DNA from 2 places in the Streptomyces sp. CWNU-52B genome. Region 1 is predicted to be linked to the other one. Evidence: predicted binding sites of a transcription regulator. Region 1 holds the regulator's gene; the other holds the start of a gene.

Region 1 (7,324 bases):
GCAGAGTGCCACCACCCGGCCCCCCGCGACAGCCCTCATACGGCCACGCTCCACGGCCCCGCAGCTACCCGTCCCACCCCTGGGGGCTGAACGGCCTCGTCCTCAAACGCCGGACGGGCTGAAAAGCCGGGGCGCAGCCCCGCTTTTCAGGGGCGCGGGGAACTGCGCACCCAGCCCCACCGAACCCGCACCCTCACTCGCACCCTCACTCGCACCCGCACCCGCACCCGCACCCGCACCCGCCGGGACGGCACCCCGAGCTAAGACCACCGCCCCGTTCGGCCCAGCAGCAGCGCCCCCGCCGCCGTCCCCGCAGTAGACGTCCGCAACACACTCCGCCCCAACCGGCACACCCGCGCTCCCACACCCGTGAACGCCGTCAACTCCTCAGGCGACACCCCGCCTTCGGGCCCGACGACGAGCACGATCCGCCCCGCGGCCGGGAGTTCGACCGTGGCGAGCGGCTCGGCCGGGTACCCCCGGTCCTCGTGCAGCACCGCGGCGAACTCCGCGTCGGCCAGAAACGCGGCAACCTGCTTCGTCGTCATCGCGTCCGCGACCGCCGCGAACCGCACCCGGCGCGACTGCTTTCCGGCCTCGCGCGCGGTGGCCCGCCACTTCCCGAGCGCCTTCAGCCCGCGCTCGCCCTTCCACTGCGTGACGCAACGCGCCGCCGACCAGGGGACGATCTCGTCGACGCCGGTCTCGGACATGGTCTCGACGGCGAGTTCACCGCGGTCGCCCTTGGGCAGGGCCTGCACGACGGTGATGCGGGGCGCGGGTGCCGGCTCCTCGCGCACCTCCTGGAGGCCGCCCACCACGAGCCGGTCCTTGCCCTCGGCGGACTTCACCACGCCGTCGGCCCAGCGGCCGAGCCCGTCGGTGAGGACCACGGCCTCGCCGGACCGCAGCCGCTTCACGGACACGGCGTGCCGCCCCTCGGGGCCTTCGAGCACGAACTCGGGGCCGTGGGGCACCTCGTCCACCACGAACACCGGAGCGGTCACCGGCCCGTGCCCTCACCCGGGTGGGACGACAACGCCGTCCCGGCGGCGGCGAGTTCGGCCGCCAGTACCTCCACCAGCTGCCCGGCCGGCAGCTCACGGGCGAGCCGGTGGCCCTGCCCGGCCCACAGCGCCATCCCCTGCGCGTCCCCGGCCTTGGCCGCCGCCTTGCGCAGCCCGGAGGTGAGGTGGTGGACGTCGGGGTAGGCGGCGGGCGCGTACGGCCCGTGCTCCCGGACGAAGCGGTTCATCAGCCCCCGCGCGGGCCGCCCGGAGAACGCCCGCGTCAACTGCGTACGGACGAAGAGGGGGTTGGTCAGCGCCTGCTTGTGCAGGGCGTTGGCGCCGGACTCGGGGGTGGCGAGGAAGGCCGTGCCCAGCTGGGCGGCGCTCGCGCCGGCGGCCAGCGCCGCGGCGATCTGGCTGCCGCGCATGATGCCGCCGGCCGCGACGATCGGGATCTGCACGGTCTCGCGGACCTGCGCGATGAGCGAGAGCAGTCCGATGCCGGACCCGTCGGTCTCCGGGTTGTCCCGGTGGGTGCCCTGGTGGCCGCCGGCCTCGACGCCCTGCACGATCACCGCGTCGGCGCCCGCCCACTGCACGGCCTGCGCCTCCTCCGCGGTGGTCGCCGTGACCAGGGTCAGCGTGCCGGCCCGGCTCAGGGAGTCCAGGACGTCCCGGGTGGGACAGCCGAAGTGGAAGGAGACGACCGGCACCGGGTTGTCGAGGAGGACGGCGAGTTTGGCGTCGTAGCCGTCGTCGCGTCCGCTGTCGGGGTCGCCCAGCTCCGTCTCGTACCAGGAGGCCTCACCGGCGAGCTGGTGGGCGTAGACCTCGACCGCGGACCGGTCGGCGTGCTCGGGCTGCGGCATGAAGACGTTCACGCCGAACGGCCGGCTCGTGGCCCCGCGCAGCTGCTTGATGTCCTGGTACATGCCGTCGGCCGTCTTGTACCCGGCGGCGAGGAAGCCGAGCCCCCCGGCCTCGGACACGGCCGCGGCGAGCTGCGGCACGGAGACGCCGCCCGCCATCGGGGCCTGCACGATCGGGAGGGGGAAAAGATCGGTCAGCGCGGAGGACATGACGGCATGTTGTCACGTCCTCCACGCAAGTCCGAATCCGGCCGTCCGCCGGGCATAAGCCACAGGAAACATCCCGCGCGGAGCCCGGCGTCCGGCGCGCGCCCGGTATCCGCCCGGCGCGCGCCCAGCGATCAGCTGCGGCCGTTGAACGCGTCCTTCAGCCGGGAGAACAATCCCTGCTGACCGGGCTGGAACTGGCCCGTGGGGCGTTCCTCACCCCGCAGCTGAGCCAGTTCCCGCAGCACCCGCTCCTGCTCGGGGTCGAGCTTCGTCGGCGTCATGACCTCGACGTGGACGATGAGGTCGCCGCGCCCGCCACCGCGCAGATGCGTGATCCCCCGCCCGTGCTTGGGAATCGACTGCCCGGACTGCGTGCCGGGACGGATGTCGACCTCTTCGAGCCCGTCGAGCGTCTCCAGCGGAACCTTCGTGCCCAGCGACGCCGCCGTCATCGGAATGGTGACGGTGCAGTGCAGATCGTCGCCGCGCCGCTGGAACATGGCGTGCGGCATCTCGTGGATCTCGACGTACAGGTCGCCGGCGGGGCCGCCGCCGGGGCCGACCTCGCCCTCACCCGCGAGCTGGATCCGCGTGCCGTTGTCCACACCGGCGGGGATCTTCACGGTCAGGGTCCGGCGCGACCGCACCCGTCCGTCGCCCGCGCACTCGGGGCACGGCGTCGGAACGACCGTCCCGAACCCCTGGCACTGCGGACACGGCCGCGACGTCATGACCTGGCCCAGGAAGGACCGGGTGACCTGGGACACCTCACCGCGACCGCGGCACATGTCACAGGTCTGCGCGGACGTGCCGGGCGCGGCGCCCTCACCACTGCACGTGGTGCAGACGACGGCCGTGTCGACCTGTATGTCCTTCGTGGTGCCGAAGGCCGCCTCGTCGAGGTCGATCTCCAGCCTGATCATCGCGTCCTGGCCGCGCCGTGTGCGGGACCGCGGGCCCCGCTGCGACGCCGTACCGAAGAACGCGTCCATGATGTCCGAGAAGTTCCCGAAGCCGCCCGCGCCGAAGCCACCCGCGCCGCCGCCGCCCGCCTGGGACAGCGGGTCACCGCCGAGGTCGTAGACCTGCTTCTTCTGCGGGTCCGACAACACCTCGTACGCGGCGTTGATCTCCTTGAAGCGCTCTTGCGTCTTCGGATCGGGATTGACGTCCGGGTGCAGCTCGCGGGCGAGCCGCCGGAATGCCTTCTTGATCTCGTCCTGGGACGCGTCGCGGCGCACGCCGAGTACGGCGTAGTAGTCCGTGGCCACCTACGACTCCGCCAGGATCTGTCCTACGTACCGTGCCACCGCTCGTACCGCTCCCATCGTTCCGGGGTAATCCATGCGTGTCGGTCCGACCACACCGAGTTTGGCGACTGCTTCGCCGCCCGAACCGTAGCCGACCGACACCACGGAAGTGGAGTTGAGTCCCTCATGGGCGTTCTCGTGACCGATCCGTACGGCCATGCCCGAATCATTGACCTCACCCAGGAGCTTGAGGAGCACGACCTGCTCCTCCAGCGCCTCAAGGACCGGACGGATGGTGAGGGGAAAGTCATGTCCGAAGCGGGTCAGATTGGCGGTGCCGCCGATCATCAGCCGCTCCTCGGTCTCCTCGACCAGAGTCTCCAGGAGGGTGGAGAGCACCGTCGCGACCGTCCCCCGGTCCTCCGACTCGAAGGCGTCGGGGAGATCTTGCACCAGTTGCGGGACGTCCGCGAAACGGCGGCCCACGATCCGGCTGTTGAGCCGCGCGCGCAGATCCGCCAGGGATGCCTCCCCGAAGGGAGCCGGGCAGTCCACCATGCGCTGTTCGACCCGGCCGGTGTCCGTGATCAGTACGAGCATCACGCGGGCCGGGGCCAGCGAGAGCAGCTCCACATGACGCACGGTCGAGCGGGTGAGCGAGGGGTACTGGACGACCGCGACCTGCCGGGTGAGCTGCGCGAGGAGCCGCACGGTCCGCCCCACGACGTCGTCGAGGTCGACGGCGCCGTCCAGGAAGTGGTGGATCGCCCGCCGCTCGGGCGCGGTCATCGGCTTGACGCCCGCGAGCCGGTCGACGAAGAGGCGGTAGCCCTTGTCCGTGGGGATACGGCCGGCACTGGTGTGCGGCTGCGCGATGTACCCCTCGTCCTCCAGGACCGCCATGTCGTTGCGCACGGTCGCCGGGGAGACGCCCAGTCTGTGGCGCTCGGTGAGCGCCTTCGAGCCGACCGGTTCCTCCGTGCCCACGTAGTCCTGGACGATGGCGCGCAACACTTCGAGCCTGCGTTCACTGAGCATCGCGCACACCTCCAGCCGGTCATCGGTCGTCGTCGTGGATCTTCTTCAGTCTTCTTCGCCTGGCACTCAGCGCGCGCGAGTGCCAGCATCCCCCGGTCAGTGTACGGCCGGTGGGTACGGGCCCGGCAAGGGCGGGCCTGCGATGTCACGTCACCGGACACCCCGGGAACGACGACGTGTACGGGGCTGTCCCGCTCTGTCGGGCTCTGTCGGGCCCCTCGGACTCCACCGGGCTCCGTCGGGCCCTGTCGGGAACTTGAAGCTAGCGTCGACGTATGACGGTGACTTGGGAAGGGGCCGGGCCCGGTGAGCCCGGCTGGGAGGAACTGTCCCCGTACGCGGGGCGGTACCGGCTTCCGGTCTGGGACTGCACGGCCGGGCTCGTGGTGGGCGAGGACGCGGCGCTCATGATCGACGCGGGATCGAGCGTGCGGGAGGGCGCGTGGTTGCGCACGCGGGCTCGGCGGCTGCTCGGTGCCACCCGGTCGCCCGGGTCCGGCCCGTCGCCGGGGGTCGGCCGGGTCACGCACCTCGCCCTCACCCACCCGCACTTCGACCATGTCTTCGGGGCGGCGGCGTTCGCGGGGGTCGAGGTGTTCGCGGCGGTGGGCGCCGAGCGGGTGCTGGACGAGGAGCGGGACGCACTGCGCGCCGACGCCGTGGCCAACGGCGCCGACCCGGACGAGGCGGCGGGAGCGGCGGACCTCCTGGTCCGGCCCCGGCACCTCGTCTGCGGCGAGCGGACGCTCGACCTGGGCGGGGGCCGGCAGGTCCTGCTGGCGAACGTGGGCCCGGGGCACACGGGCCACGACCTGGCGGTCCTGGTGACCGGGACCGCCCCCGGAACCGCCCCCGGGAACGGTTCGCCGGAGATCGTCTTCTGCGGCGACCTGGTCGAGGAGTCCGGCGAACCCCAGGCCGGCCCGGACGCCGCGCCCGCCCACTGGCCGGCGGCACTCGACCGGCTGCTGGCGCTCGGCGGCGAGGACGCGCTGTACGTGCCCGGACACGGGGCCGTGGTGGACGCGGCGTTCGTACGGGCCCAACGGGACCTGTTGGCGCGGCGTTTCGGCGTGTCGTAGGGGGTGTCGGTGTACCTGGCCGGGACCTTCTCCTATCGTCATCCGAATGCGCCAGTACTCAGCGGACCTGACCCCTCCCTGGAAGAAGCCCAAGCCCGTGCCCGAGGTGGCGGCGGAGCCGGGGCTCGTGGTCGAGGAGCCAGGGACCGGATTCTGCGGTGCCGTGATCCGCTGCGAGGCGGGAACGGTCACCCTTGAGGACCGCTTCGGCAAGCACCGGGTGTTCCCGCTGGATCCCCGCGGCTTCCTCCTTGAGGGGCGCGTGGTGACACTCGTACGCCCCTCCGCCGCACCGGTACGCCCCACGCGTACGGCATCGGGGTCGGTCGCCGTTCCCGGGGCGCGGGCCCGGGTGGCGCGGGCGGGGCGCATCTACGTCGAGGGCCGGCACGACGCCGAGCTGGTCGAGCGGGTGTGGGGTGACGACCTCCGTGTCGAGGGGGTCGTCGTCGAGTACCTGGAGGGCATCGACGATCTGCCCGCCGTGGTCGACGCGTTCGATCCCGGGCCGGACGCACGGCTGGGGGTGCTCGTGGACCATCTGGTCCCCGGCACGAAGGAGTCACGGATCGCGGCGGCCGTGACGAGCGAGTACGCCCTTGTCGTGGGCCATCCCTACATCGACGTCTGGGAGGCCGTGAAGCCCGCGTCCGTGGGCATCGCGGGCTGGCCCCGGGTGCCGCGGGGGCGGGACTGGAAGACGGGGGTGTGCTGGGAGCTGGGGTGGCCGGAGAACACGGGGGCGGCGTGGGAGCGGATCCTCGGCTCGGTCCGGTCGTACCGCGACTTGGAGCCTGAGCTGCTGGGCGCCGTGGAGCGACTGATCGACCATGTGACCGTGCCCTGACACGGACAGGGTCGTTGAAAGCATCGGGACCGGTGGGCTGCTCTCCGCACGCGCGGAGGTGGTCCGTCGATCAGTTCGTCCACCCGGCCGAGCAGGTCGTGCTCCCCGCCGCTGCGGGGGTCGCCCCCTCAGTCCACCAGGTCCCGTACCACCGCGTCCGCCAGCAACCGCCCCCGCAGGGTGAGCACCGCCCGCCCCTCCTCGTACGGCCCGGCCTGAATCAGACCGTCCGAGACCGCCCGGCGCGCCGCCGCGAGACCGTCCGGCCGCAGCAGCGACAGCGGGCACCCCTCCAGAAGCCGCAGCTCCAGCAGGATCCGCTCCACCCGCCGGTCCTCGTCCGACAGCACCTCACGGCCCGCCCCGGGCGACCGCCCCGCCGCCAACGCCCCCGCGTACGCCCCGGGATGCTTGACGTTCCACCACCGCACCCCGCCCACATGGCTGTGCGCCCCGGGCCCGGCCCCCCACCAGTCCGCGCCGCGCCAGTACAGCTCGTTGTGGAGGCACCGGCCGGCCTCCGAGGTGGCCCAGTTGGACACCTCGTACCAGGAGAAGCCCGCCTGCGACAGGCGATCCTCGGCCATCAGATAGCGGTCCGCGTGGACGTCGTCGTCGGTCATCGGCACCTCACCGCGCCGGATGCGCCGCGCGAGCTGCGTCCCCTCCTCGACGATCAGCGCGTACGCCGACACGTGGTCGGGCCCGGCACCGATCGCCGCGTCGAGCGAGGCCCGCCAGTCGTCGTCGCTCTCCCCCGGCGTGCCGTAGATGAGGTCGAGGTTCACGTGGTCGAAGCCGGCCGCGCGGGCCTCGGCGACGCAGGCCTCGGGCCGGCCGGGGGTGTGGGCGCGGTCGAGCACCTGGAGCACGTGCTGTCGCGCGCTCTGCATCCCGAAGGAGATCCGGTTGAAGCCGCCGGCCCGGAGCGTGGCCAGGTACGCCGGGTCCACCGACTCCGGGTTCGCCTCGGTGCTGATCTCCGCGTCGTCCGCGAGCCCGAACTCGTCCCGGATCG
Region 2 (7,324 bases), on a different contig from region 1:
CGAGTTCTCGTGCACCGGGTCGGCCGGGGACCCGTCGTAGGTCAGCGCGGCCGCCAGCCCTCGCGCGGAGACGCAGTAGGCGACGACCTCGCCCAGCCACTCCAGCAACGCGTCCCTGCTGTCGCCCTTGCCGGTCAGCTCCTGCGCACGCTGGCTCAGCGCCTCGATCCGGGTCCGGGACACCGCCTCCAGCAGCGCGCGGCGCGTGGGGAAGTGCCGGCGCACGGTCGCGGAGCCGACCCCGGCGGTGCGGGCGATCTGCTCCAGGGAGGCGTCGGCCCCACGGGCGGCGACCTCTTCCTCGGCGACCGTGAGGATGCGCGCGTAGTTGCGGCGGGCGTCTGCGCGGCGATGGTCGGACATCGGCTTCCTCACCTCAGGCTTTGTCAAATGGCGGGCCCCGCCGTATCTTAGCCGAGAGGAAACGGCGGGCCCCGCCGTTTTGGCCCGGGCACCTCCATGCCTCCTGCAAGCACCTCACCCGAAGCACCTCAGAGGAGCACCCGCATGTCCACAGACACCACCACGTCGCCCGTCCTGGTCACCGGCGCCACCGGCAGGCAGGGCGGCGCCACCGCCCGTGCCCTGCTCGCGGCGGGAGTTCCCGTACGGGCCCTGGTTCGTGACCCGGCCACCGACCGGGCCAAGGCCGTCGAGGCGCTCGGCGCGGAACTGGTGCCCGGCGACCTCCACGACCGTGGCTCCGTGACGCGAGCGGCGGAAGGGGCCCGCGCGGTCTTCTCCGTGCAGATGCCCGGCCTGACCGAGAGCGGCTTCGACTTCCAGGGGGAGGTGGCCCAGGCGGTCAACCTCATCGAGGGCGCGAAGGCCGCCGGGGTGACGCAGTTCGTGCACACCTCGGTCAGCGGTGCCGGGCAGCACGTCGAGGATCCCGGCTGGGCGGAGGGCCGCTGGGCGTCGTCGGAGGGCACCCTGGGAGCCAAGACCGCCATCCAGGACCGGGTCCGGGAAGCCGGCTTCCCCTACTGGACGCTCCTCAAGCCGGGCTTCTTCATGGAGAACTTCCTGCCGTCCATGGGGTTCCTCTTCCCGCGCGGCATCGAGGGGGGTCTCGTGAGTGTCCTCAAGCCGGCGACCCGGCTGTCGCTCGCGGCGGTGGACGACATCGGCACGGCGGCGGCAGCGGCCTTCGCCGAACCTCAGCGGTTCCACGAGGTCGAGCTGGAACTGGCGAGCGACTACCTGTCGATGAGCCAGATCGCCGAGACGCTCTCCCGCGCACTGGGTACGGACCTGTCCGCGCCGGACCTGACGGAGGAGGAGGCGCTTGCCGCGGGCATGCCGCCGATGGGTGCCTCGCACGACCGGCTGAACGTGACCGGGCAGCCTGCTCGGCCCGAGTATGCGAGCGCGTTCGGGATCCCGCTGACGACGTTCGAGTCGTGGGCCGGGAAGTACCTGCGCGCCACGTGACACCCTCCGGGTGGGGTTGACGGCAAACCGGGCCGGGCTGTCCGCCGGGCGCGGGCCGGCGGGTGCTGGCCGCGCAGTTCCCCGCGCCCCTTGAAGGCGAGGCTCCGCCCACGCCCCCCCGGCCGTCCGCCGAGTGCGGACCGGCGGGAGCTGGTCGCGCAGTTCCCCGCGCCCCTTGAAGGCGGGGCTGCGCCCTCGCCCCCCGGTCGACTGCCGGGCGCGGGTCCCGTGTGGCTGAGCGCGCCGTTCCCCGCGCCCCTGGAAAGCGGGGCTGCGCCCCAGCTTTCCAGGGGCGCGGTCCGATTCGGTGCTATTTCAGTGCCGGTCGGCGGGTGTGGTTTTTTAGCCTGTCCGGCGTTTGAGGACGAGGCCGTTCAGGCCGATGCGGGGGGCTGGGGGCGGCAGCCCCCAGAACTGGGCCCGCCTGAACGGGTCAGCTCAGCGAGCGCAGCGCCTCCGCGTCGAAGGCCGACAAGTCGCCGAACCGCCCCTCCAGCACCTTCGCCGCCCACTCCGGATCCTGCAGCAGCGCCCGCCCGACCGCGATCATGTCGAACTCCTCGTTCTCCAGGCGGTCGAGCAGGTCGTCGATGCCCTTGACCGGCGCGCCCTCCCCCCGGAACCCCTTCAGGAAGTCCCCGTCGAGGCCCACCGAACCGACGGTGATGGTGGGCCTGCCCGTGATCTTCTTCGTCCAGCCCGCCAGGTTCAGGTCGGAGCCCTCGAACTCCGGCAGCCAGTAGCGACGCGTCGACGCGTGGAAGACGTCCACGCCCGCCGCCGCGAGCGGCGCCAGCAGGGCCTCCAGCTCGGCCGGGGTCTGGGCCAGGCGCGCCTTGTAGACCTCCTGCTTCCACTGCGAGAAGCGGAAGATCACGGGGAAGGCCGGCGAGACGGCCGCCCGCACCGCCGCCACGATCTCCGCGGCGAACTTCGTACGGGCGACGAGGTCACCCCCGTACTCGTCCGTACGGCGGTTCGTGCCCGACCACAGGAACTGGTCGATCAGATAGCCGTGCGCCCCGTGCAGCTCGACCCCGTCGAAGCCGATGCGCTCGGCGTCGGCGGCGGCCGAGGCGAAGGCTCGTACGACGTCGTCCAGGTCGGTCCGGGTCATCTCCTTGCCCTGGCCCGCCGTGCCGTCGACGCGCAGCCCGGACGGTCCGACTGCGGGCGCGTCCGTGAACGGCGGCTCCCCGGCCGACCGCACCATGCCGATGTGCCACAGCTGCGGCACGATCGTCCCGCCCGCCGCGTGCACGGCGTCGGCGACCTTCGCCCAGCCCGCGAGCTGCTCCGCCCCGTGGAACCGCGGGATCCGGTCGCTCGACCCGGCCGACTCGTGGTCCACGTACGTGCCCTCGGTGACGATCAGGCCGACTCCGGCGGCGGCACGGCGCGCGTAGTACGACGCCACGTCCTCCCCGGGGACACCACCGGGCGAGAACTGCCGGGTCATCGGCGCCATCGCGATGCGGTTCGGAACGGTCAGGCCGTTGAGGGTGACGGGCCGGGAGAGGATCTCGGCCGCGCGGGAGGCGGAGGGGGCGACAGTCACGTGGGGACTCCTCGTGGAACGTGGGGGCGTCGAACGGTCACGCACCAGCGCATGCCACTGGGTATGTGCATGCGCATGGAACGCTCCTCGCATCAACCGCCCCGGAGACCAGGTCATTCCGCCACCCCACCGCACACCGCTGTGACCCCGGACACGCCCGAGGGCGGCACCCCTGGATGGGATGCCGCCCTCGGTCTCGTACTGCGATGCTGCGATGAACTGCCGAGCCAGGGGCTCAGAAGTCCATGTCACCGCCCGGCATGCCGCCGCCGGCGCCGGCCGCGGCGCCCGCCTTCTCCGGCTTGTCGGCGATGACGGCCTCGGTGGTGAGGAACAGCGCGGCGATGGAGGCCGCGTTCTGCAGGGCGGAGCGCGTCACCTTCGCCGGGTCGATGATGCCTTCGGCGATCATGTCGACGTACTCACCGGTCGCGGCGTTCAGGCCGTGGCCGACGGGCAGGTTGCGCACCTTCTCGACGATGACGCCACCCTCGAGACCACCGTTGACGGCGATCTGCTTGAGCGGGGCCTCCAGGGCGAGCTTCACGGCGTTCGCGCCGGTCGCCTCGTCACCCGTCAGCTCGAGCTTCTCGAAGACCGAGGAAGCCTGGAGCAGAGCCACGCCACCACCGGCGACGATGCCCTCCTCGACGGCCGCCTTCGCGTTGCGAACGGCGTCCTCGATGCGGTGCTTGCGCTCCTTGAGCTCGACCTCGGTGGCGGCACCGGCCTTGATGACGGCCACGCCGCCGGCCAGCTTCGCCAGGCGCTCCTGGAGCTTCTCGCGGTCGTAGTCCGAGTCCGAGTTCTCGATCTCGGCACGGATCTGGTTGACCCGGCCCTGGACCTGGTCGGCCGAGCCGGAGCCGTCCACGATCGTGGTCTCGTCCTTGGTGATGACGACCTTGCGGGCACGGCCCAGCAGGTCCAGACCCGCGTTCTCCAGCTTCAGGCCGACCTCCTCGGAGATGACCTCGCCGCCCGTGAGGATGGCGATGTCGCCGAGCATGGCCTTGCGGCGGTCACCGAAGCCCGGAGCCTTGACGGCGACGGACTTGAAGGTGCCACGGATCTTGTTGACGACCAGCGTCGACAGCGCCTCGCCCTCGACGTCCTCGGCGATGATCAGCAGGGGCTTGCCGCCCTGCATGACCTTCTCGAGGAGCGGGAGCAGGTCCTTGACGTTGGCGATCTTCGAGTTGGCGATCAGGATGTAGGGGTCGTCGAGGACGGCCTCCATACGCTCCATGTCGGTGGCGAAGTACGCCGAGATGTAGCCCTTGTCGAAGCGCATGCCCTCGGTGAGCTCAAGCTCGAGACCGAAGGTCTGCGACTCCTCGACGGTGATGACGCCTTCCTTGCCGACCTTGTCCATCGCCTCGGCGATGAGCTCGCCGATCTGGGTGTCGGCGGCGGAGATGGAAGCCGTGGAAGCGATCTGCTCCTTGGTCTCGACGTCCTTGGCCTGCTCAAGGAGGGCACCGGAGACGGCCTCGACGGCCTTCTCGATACCGCGCTTGAGAGCCATGGGGTTGGCGCCGGCGGCTACGTTGCGCAGGCCCTCGCGGACGAGAGCCTGGGCGAGCACGGTCGCCGTGGTCGTTCCGTCGCCGGCGACGTCGTCCGTCTTCTTGGCGACTTCCTTGACCAGCTCTGCGCCGATCTTCTCGTACGGGTCCTCGAGCTCGATCTCCTTGGCGATGGAAACACCATCGTTGGTGATCGTGGGGGCGCCCCACTTCTTCTCGAGGACGACGTTGCGACCCTTGGGACCAAGGGTGACCTTGACGGCGTCGGCGAGCTGGTTCATCCCGCGCTCGAGACCGCGCCGTGCCTCCTCGTCGAACGCGATGATCTTGGCCATGTGAAGTGGTCCTCCCGGACTGGGGTGGAATCTCCAGGACCGCGCCTGCGCCCGCGACGGACGGCCTGCCGACCTCGTGGTTCCTTGCCCCACCCGGCCTGCGGGCCTCACTGACCCGGTCCTCGTTGTCACTCTCACCTTCAGAGTGCTAACGCCAATGATTAGCACTCGACCCATGCGAGTGCAAGCGCCTCTCGATGATCCGCAGGTGGGAGCAGGTGAGGAGAGAGGGCGAACCGGTGACCACGAGGGGTGCGCGGGCGCACTGAAGGGGCCTGAACGTGCCGAAGAGGGGTCTGGACGCACCGAAGGGGGCCGGGACGTACCGAAGGGCCCGCACCTCCTGGGGGAACCCATGAGGTACGAGCCCTTCGAAAGAAGAACGTCGCTGCAGTAAGTCGGCGCGTGCTTCAGCCGGTCGCCAGTCGGACCATGTCCGCCTGCGGCCCCTTCTGGCCTTGCGAGATCTCAAAATCGACCCGCTGACCCTCTTCCAGGGTGCGGTAGCCGTCCATCTGAATCGCGCTGTAGTGGACGAATACATCCGCACCACCGTCGACCGCGATGAAGCCGTACCCCTTCTCCGCGTTGAACCATTTGACGGTGCCCTGAGCCATGCCTAACTCCCCTATTACTGGCCCTTGCACAGATCCGCACTTCGCGGATCCGGGTCAGACCTCACCCCCCAACGGTTGGGGGTGTGCGCCGGAACGCGTCGACCGCGGCTGAATGTATCCGTCCAACTGCCGTCTGCAACAGGTCAATCCGACGAGAATTCCGGGCACGCCTGATCGGAAATATGTGAAGGATTCACGAAGATTCAGGGCAAGTCGGGCCCCGTAAATGCCATAAACGGCTCAAAAAGGCCGAGCACTTTGGCTGCTTCTTGTCGGGCCACGGGCGCGAACTCATATGGGCCACGGCGGCGGATTGAAGCAGCTTCCCCAACTGTACCTCGCTCAACCATACAGAATTGCCCCCTCCGCTTCTCTCGCGGAGGGGGCAATTCGATGAACTCTGCGTGTTCGCCATTACTCAAGGTAATCGGCGACGGCCTGGGCGGGCCTCGCACGAGGGCGCACGGCGGGCGGTCAGCCTCCGGCGACCGCCGGGATGATCGAGACGCCCGCGCCGTCCGGCGTGACCGTCTCCAGCCCCTGCTCGAAACGGACGTCGTCGTCGTTCACGTACACGTTGACGAACCGCCGCAGCTTCCCCTGGTCGTCCAGGACGCGGGCGGCGATACCGGTGTGGTTCGCCTCCAGGTCGGCGATGACCTCGGCGAGGGTCGCACCCTCGGCGGCCACTTCGGCCTTGCCGCCCGTGTAGGTGCGCAGAATGGTGGGGATGCGGACGTTGACGCTCATGGGACCTCCGTCGGGTGTGGCTGGGCTACAGCGCCCGTGAGGGGCGCGGGAAACGGCGCGGGCTTCGCGCTTTCAGGGGCGGCGGGACTGTGAGATCTCGCTTCCGGGGGCGGCGGCGGAACTGTGACATCCGTGGCTCCGCCGCGGGGGCCCGACCGGCCCCCACCGCCCCGTGCGCAAAGCCCACGGTCAAGCAAGGTCATACACGGTCATGCACGGTCAGGAACCGAGCCCGGCCTCGTGGAAGGAGTCCAGGTTCGGGCGGATGGTCGCCGTGAGCCCCGTGTCGGAGGCCACCGCGTCCAGGGTCTTCAGACCGTCCCCGGTGTTGAGGACCACGGTCGTCAGAGTGGGGTCGAGCAGCCCGCTCTCGATCAGCTTCTTCGCCACGCCCACCGTCACCCCGCCGGCGGTCTCCGCGAAGATCCCCTCGGTCCGCGCCAGCAGCTTGATCGCGTCGACCACCTGGTCGTCGTTCACGTCCTCCACGGCCCCGCCCGTGCGCCGGGCGATGTCGAGCACGTACGGGCCGTCCGCCGGGTTCCCGATGGCGAGCGACTTGGCGATCGTGTTCGGCTTCTGCGGCCGTACGACGTCGTGCCCGGCCTTGTAGGCGACGGACACCGGCGAGCAGCCCTCGGCCTGGGCGCCGAAGATCTTGTACGGCCTGTCCTCGACGAGGCCGAGCTCGATCAGTTCCTTCAGACCCTTGTCGATCTTCGTCAGCTGGGAGCCGGAGGCGATCGGCACGACCAGCTGGTCCGGCAGCCGCCAGCCGAGCTGCTCGCAGATCTCGTACGCCAGGGTCTTGGACCCCTCCGCGTAGTACGGCCGCAGGTTCACGTTGACGAAGCCCCAGCCCTCGCCGGCCGGGTCGCCGATCAGCTCGGAGCAGAAACGGTTCACGTCGTCGTAGTTGCCCTCGATCCCGACGAGCTCGCCGCCGTAGACCGCGGCCATGACGACCTTGCCCTGCTCCAGGTCGTGCGGGATGAACACGCAGGAACGGAAGCCGGCGCGGGCGGCGGCGGCGCCCACCGCGCCCGCGAGGTTGCCCGTGGAGGAGCAGGAGAGCGTGGTGAAGCCGAAGGCGCGCGCGGC

The links. The regulator HrcA, encoded in region 1, represses chaperone genes, less so after heat shock. The targets are predictions, from matches to a motif close to TTNGCACTCNGNNNNNCNGAGTGCNAA.
Region 2: the regulator HrcA is predicted to act here: its motif matches at 5,018-5,044, upstream of groL (chaperonin GroEL).

Annotation. Positions count from the first base shown of each region.
Region 1 covers NZ_JBLFJV010000001.1:43,442-50,765, forward strand. The annotation lists gene ACLVWQ_RS00210 (16S rRNA (uracil(1498)-N(3))-methyltransferase) at 261-1,007, opposite strand; gene ACLVWQ_RS00215 (nitronate monooxygenase) at 1,004-2,089, opposite strand; gene dnaJ (molecular chaperone DnaJ) at 2,221-3,360, opposite strand; gene hrcA (heat-inducible transcriptional repressor HrcA) at 3,361-4,377, opposite strand; gene ACLVWQ_RS00230 (MBL fold metallo-hydrolase) at 4,653-5,459, shown strand; gene ACLVWQ_RS00235 (DUF3097 domain-containing protein) at 5,506-6,306, shown strand; gene hemW (radical SAM family heme chaperone HemW) at 6,435-7,324, opposite strand, start outside.
Region 2 covers NZ_JBLFJV010000008.1:177,425-184,748, reverse strand. The annotation lists gene ACLVWQ_RS11700 (TetR/AcrR family transcriptional regulator) at 1-363, opposite strand, end outside; gene ACLVWQ_RS11695 (NmrA family NAD(P)-binding protein) at 508-1,434, shown strand; gene ACLVWQ_RS11690 (NADH:flavin oxidoreductase) at 1,868-2,992, opposite strand; gene groL (chaperonin GroEL) at 3,228-4,856, opposite strand; gene ACLVWQ_RS11680 (cold-shock protein) at 5,267-5,473, opposite strand; gene ACLVWQ_RS11675 (MoaD/ThiS family protein) at 5,948-6,223, opposite strand; gene thrC (threonine synthase) at 6,443-7,324, opposite strand, start outside.